DNA from 2 places in the Peribacillus sp. GL_122 genome. Region 1 is predicted to be linked to the other one. Evidence: a T-box and tRNA genes for the amino acid it is inferred to sense, from the RefSeq annotation. Region 1 holds a T-box; the other holds one or more tRNA genes.
What was found. The T-box of region 1 lies ahead of AC3ISB_RS19835 (valine--tRNA ligase). A T-box ahead of a tRNA ligase gene usually reads a tRNA of that ligase, here a tRNA-Val.

Region 1 (3,127 bases):
CATCCAATGCAGGTACGTTTTTTCGAAACGGTCCGGTACGAAATGAACTTTTTCCTCATCGGTTCCTTTTTGAAGCTCAACGGATGCATCAGCCAACGGCTGCATTTTAACGAACCATTGAGTCGAAAGATATGGTTCAACAACAGCACCGCTTCTCTCTGAATGGCCGACTGAGTGAAGGTGATCTTCGATTTTGAAAAGTACTCCTTCTTCCTGAAGGTCCTTGACGATTTGTTTCCGGCATTCAAAACGGTCCATGCCTTCATATTTACCAGCCTTTTCATTCATCGAGCCATCTTCATGCATGACAAGGATGCGTTCCAAATCGTGACGGTTCCCGATTTCGAAGTCATTCGGATCATGGGCCGGAGTAATTTTGACCGCGCCTGAACCGAATTCCATATCGACATAATCATCACCGACAATCGGGATTTCCCGGCCTGTAATTGGCAAGCGGACCATTTTGCCGATCAAGTGTTTATAACGGTCATCTTCAGGGTGAACAGCAACAGCAGTATCGCCAAGCATCGTTTCTGGACGGGTGGTGGCAATTTCAATTTCACCTGATCCGTCAACCAAAGGATATTTCATATGGTAAAATGCGCCCTGTACATCTTTGTAAATAACCTCGATATCGGATAACGCCGTTTTCGTTGATGGATCCCAGTTGATGATGTATTCGCCGCGATAAATCAAGCCCTTGTTATAAAGCGAAACGAACACTTCGCGCACAGCTTTTGAAAGCCCTTCATCAAGAGTGAAGCGTTCACGTGTATAATCAAGTCCAAGACCGAGCTTTGACCATTGTTCACGGATATGGCTCGCATATTCCTCTTTCCATTTCCATGTCTCTTCGACGAATTTTTCTCGCCCAAGGTCATAACGGCTCACGCCTTCAGCACGAAGTTTCTGTTCTACTTTCGCTTGAGTGGCGATACCGGCATGGTCCATGCCCGGTAACCATAAAACGTCATAGCCTTGCATCCTCTTCATGCGTGTCAATATATCTTGAAGCGTCGTATCCCAAGCGTGGCCAAGATGAAGCTTACCTGTCACGTTAGGCGGCGGGATGACAATCGTATATGGTTCTTTTTTATCGTCACCCGTCGTTTCGAAAAACTTTCCATCAAGCCACCATTTGTAGCGGCCTTTCTCTATCGTCTGCGGATCATATTTAGTCGGCATAGAAATTTGGTTCTCTTCCATAACATTTCCTCCTTTTTGGGCATAAAAAAAACTTCCATCATCACAAAAGGACGAAGGAAGTTGTTCGCGGTGCCACCTTTTTTCCGAAAAAGAAAAAAATCTCTTTCGGCTCTCAAATCGGATAACGGCTCTTCACCGGCCTTCGCTACTAAGAGGTTCACGAAGACTGCTCGCGGACGACTTCGGATGCTGCTGCCTGGAAACCTCGCACCAATTTGGTTTCCTCTCTGAAAAGTGCATTTCATCTTACTATTTCCGGTCTTTGCATTGATTTATATTCATATGTAAAATCATTGAATGCATATAGTATATAGTACAAAAAACATGGGGCTCCAGTCAATCATCTTTTCGCTTACTTTCTCAGTAATCATCCCATTTGATACAATTCATGTTCATTTTCTTTATTTTATCCTCCAGGAACAGTGAATGTGACGGCTGTTTCACCTTTTCCACTGCCCACCCATAGAATATAAGAAGTCCTAAAAAGGAAGGTAATAATATGAAGCGAAGATATACTCCCTATACTTTACCGCCTTGGGTGAAGAAATTCCGCGGTGTCTGCCAGCAGTTCATCTTCCCCTTTATTGTGTTCCAAGGATTACGTACGCTGATTTTCCCGACTTTTTTCGATATGCTCTTGCTAATCGCCTTTATTTTCCTGGCCATGTCTTTGTATTTCGACTGGATTTAAGTATTCCCTTACAGCAAAAAAATATACATGACTGGAGATGATCCAATCATGTATATTTAGCTTGGGGGTGATTGTTCTTTGGCAGCATCGGCAGCAGCCTTTTTCTGCTGTTCGATTTCTTCGATTTTCATCACCATATATTCAATATTTTTCAAAAGCCAAAATTGCCGCTGCAATTGTGTAACATTATCAAGCTCTGAACGATGACCCCTGCCGTCGGAGTAACCCTTCACTAATTCCAAAGCTGACCCAGGGAATGCCAGATAGCTTTGCATGAGCAGCAATTCTTCTTCTTTCAACGGAAAATAACGAAAATAGTTATATAGCCAGTCAACGCAGTCATCGCATTGGACAGGATAGGTCCTGGCCGATTTAACGAGAAATGGCAGTAAATCGAAATGCGGCGGAGCCGTATTCGAATTCTCAAAATTGATGAAGTAGCCATAACCCCGCTCATCATAAACAAAATGCTTCATGGAAACCTTTCCGTGCGTGACCACGGTTCGAACCTTTTCACTATCCTTCGTTTTTTCATACCAGGTTTCAAACTTCTTGATCGAGTACTTCAGCGCCTGTGAAATATCAGTGTAGAAAGAACAAACCGTCAGTTCGAATGGAGACATATACCACTTCTTTTCACAGCTGACAATATACTCATCGATAAAGTCCTTCTCGTTATTCCAGGCATCAAGCGTCCGCTCATAATGGGCTTCCCGTTCCTCGATATCCACTTGTATTTCCTTAACGGAAAGTGTATGCATCCGAGCAAGCTCCCTGAACATTTGCTTATGATTTTCATCGCGCTCCCCGTCCCTTTCATTATTGAGCCAGGGCATCAGGTAATACAAACGTCCATTATGAAGAACGGCGTAACGCTGATCCATCGTTTGATAAATGGGAACGATCCGGTTATAGCCTCGATGGTACAATTTTTGAACATTTTTGATAAAATCAATGCCGTTCTGCGGTAACATGGATTTCAAGGCAAATGTACCGCGATCACTGTATATTTTTTTTACACGTCCGAAGTCCTCAATATATTGTACATACATGGCATATTCCTTCAATACGGTCTCCGTGTCCCGATCCCGATTGGCAGGCTGCTGATTCTCGTTTTCCCTCACGAGACTCACTCACTTTCTCTAAAAAAACTAAACGATCCGATTCCTCTAGCACCTAAAAAACAGGAGCAGACCATATGCTCTGCTCTCTGTCCTGGTCAATTCTTAT
Region 2 (3,127 bases), 2.8 Mb from region 1:
TGACGGGGAAGGCTGGTCGGGTTTCACTCTACATAAGACTATCGATTTCAAGTTAATGAAGCTTACGAGATGAGAAGTTGTCATGTATCGACACTATTAGTTCAAGCCTTAACGACTTTACCAATAATAAACTTCTGAATCACTTTTCTTTCTATTCCAAGAAGGGGGAGGTGATTTTTTGTTGATTTGATTTGCTTTCAAAAAGAAATAGAAGGATTAAGGGAGACAACTCTCATTGGTTGCAAAGAGCCTTTTAATGGACTGAGGAAGAAGGAATGACTCAAGTAAAGATATCTTTCCCCAAGGATACTCAAGGGTTTTCTATAAGGGTACTCCGTCAACGTCTATTCATCCCGCTTTGTTCGGGATTGTGAAGGGTAGTAAATGTTTTGTAACTTCTTCTATAAGCTCTTCACCTTCTGACCTTTCTTCTAACGGTCCTCGCAGAAGTACAATAGCTGCCTCTTCATCAATCAAAACTGAAGTGCATTATACCTCATCTCATTGTCAGATGGAAAAGAGAGAATCTGTTTCCACGATTAACATCCACAAATATCCTTCCTTATTATTAGTCTCTTAGAATAAATTTTTGCTCATCAGTAAACGAATGGAATTTTGGCGACATTTGGATATCCATTTTATAAATACATTGATCGTCGAATACAGCACTCAAAGGTAACATTGTGTACGTCAGGTTAGTGAAACTGAAAAGGGTCTCAAGAGTCATTACATGCTAGGTAGGGGCTAATAAGGGGGACCAAAGGCGAGATGGAGCTAATTAGGGTCAGCAATTCTTTTTTTTTATTGGAATTGTTAACTTTCATTGTTGTTTTTTAACAAATAAAAGAGACCACTTATTGTGTTCTTCTTTAGCGTTTCTTAATGAACTAGCTTACCTGATATCGGAATATAAACCAGTAGATTTTTGCTGTTTTAGTTAGATTTATTTTTACTTTTGTACCATATTGTACAAACACCTTTTCTTTTAATGAATAAAATAACCAGAAAATAAAAAAAGAAAAAGGCGATTATAATTAAGAATCATTATACTATTTCACATTGTAATTCCTTTGTAGACACCACATATCTTAATAAGAAATGTGATCAAAAGAAACCGGATGATTGTTATAGTTGTCATAAGAAGCACAATGACTGTATATGCGATATTTTTCTTTGACTTTGCTCAAAAAAACGGTTTTCGGGAATCTTGAACAAGTTCTTAAAACAATGACCGTACTCAGCAGCTCCCAATGGTATGACTAAGGACTACAAAGAAAAGATACTTTCTCAATTGGGCTGCTTTACGAAGATCTGGAGATAACGGATATAGGGAACTCATTAAGATGTAATAGTTTAAATGTTGAACTGATTCATACAAGCTTGCAACTTTCAAGGATTAACTTCCCAGGCCACTTTACGATAAAAACTTTTTTAGCAAAACTACTTGTTTTATTTTGAATACCACTATATAATAAATCTTGTCCAGTAAAGAAGTCAGCAACTAATTAAGCTTTAAAAGCAAGCTCTAAAAGGCTTGATTTACATACGACTTGTTAGCTCAGTGGGAGAGCACTTCCTTGACAGGGAAGGGGTCGTGGGTTCGAATCCCTCACAGGTCATCAACTACCAAAGGCTCAAATTCTTGATATCACAAGGGTTTGGGCCTTTTTTTGTTTTCAAAGATATAGTTCATAATATATTATTTACTCAATTGTTGGCGGATAGAGCAGCATTTAAACGTATTACAGGACAAGGCAAGGCAAAGCCTATCGCTTATTCAGCTAACGATGGAGGTTAAAAGAAGACCATCTTTTTGGCTTTTCTTTAAAAGGTACATAATCATATTCTCCGGTAAAATCCACTTTACTATAATGTGTTGGATTACCTTTACTACCAAATACCATGCACGGGAATACTTATTGGAAGCTCTGAACATGACGCATGAAGACTATGCAAAATATTGGCAAACGATGAAAGACTTCAGAGATAAATTTTCAGCTCACAGAGAGAGTGGTTACAACGAACCTGTCCCCTACTTTGATATTGCGCATAATGTAGCACTTCATTACGTTTCTTGGCTTGAAAAGTATAATACAATGCCTTCACTAGAAATGATGGTAGAACAATATCAAGAAGAATTACAACCAATGATAGAAAGTTTTAAAGTGAAATAAATAGAAGGAGGAAAGTATGGAAGAGTAATTAAAAGCAAATTCCTTTCCTATTAGGGGATTAATCACACTTCTCGTAGGACTTACCCTCCACTTTAGTATTATATAGTAAATATTTCCTTTGTTTTTAACTGTGTGATTTTAATATCTCAACAGTTTATTATATTGATAAAGGAAGAATAACTTAATCTACTACTATAATGAAGTAAGTCTTTAAAAGGGAAGTGATAGTTAAATGCTTTATATAAGCGATATCGAAAAGATAATTAATAACACATTAAATGAGCACAATTTGGATATTATTTATGAATTTGACAATAATCTAAGTGCACCTATGAGTTATAACGTATCGACCAATACTATAAAATTCAATTACCTTCAAGTTAACGGTTATAAAGGGAAAATTAGAATTAAAGAGACAGAGGAAGACTTTGTTAAAATTATTCTTTATCGTATGATTGGTTATTATTTAGATTTTAAGAAAAACAAACATGATTTAAGGATTTTAATGTATGGTCACGAAGAAGAAAAAGAAAAGCTGAAATCTGAAATAGAAACTAATGCTTGGGATTATGGGAGAACATTAATACCTGAACAACTATTGAAGTCATATGATAAAGTTCGTGAATTAGATAAAATGCTAATAAATTAATGTACTCTTAGAAAATGGAGACCCGACTTTAAACTAAAACAAGAAAAATAAGCCTCCTTGGAGAACCTCTCTGGAGCTGACTTTGAGTGAGAAATTAAACTGATATCCAATAAGATAAGACCCAGAGAAAGAGGAGTTGTCTTAGAAAGCTTGATGAATAAACAAATAGAAAATCAAGTTCAAAGTTCGTGCTCAATTTTTAAGAGAAAACATGGAAAAGCATATCGATTACTTGACTAAAGAAATACACTGGACTGAACATACTTCTGAAGAAAGGTTTTAATGAACAACTTATACTAGATGA

Region 2: it encodes a tRNA-Val, which carries the amino acid that the T-box ahead of AC3ISB_RS19835 (valine--tRNA ligase) is inferred to sense. The anticodon was not compared.

What each region holds. Positions count from the first base shown of each region.
Region 1 is NZ_CM174415.1:4,101,959-4,105,085, forward strand. It holds gene AC3ISB_RS19835 (valine--tRNA ligase) at 1-1,206, opposite strand, end outside; T-box leader at 1,250-1,478, opposite strand; gene AC3ISB_RS19840 (hypothetical protein) at 1,706-1,897, shown strand; gene ysxE (spore coat protein YsxE) at 1,954-3,021, opposite strand; gene spoVID (stage VI sporulation protein D) at 3,117-3,127, opposite strand, start outside.
Region 2 is NZ_CM174415.1:1,346,950-1,350,076, forward strand. It holds tRNA gene AC3ISB_RS06565 (tRNA-Val) at 1,548-1,619, shown strand; gene AC3ISB_RS06570 (hypothetical protein) at 1,935-2,174, shown strand; gene AC3ISB_RS06575 (hypothetical protein) at 2,407-2,823, shown strand.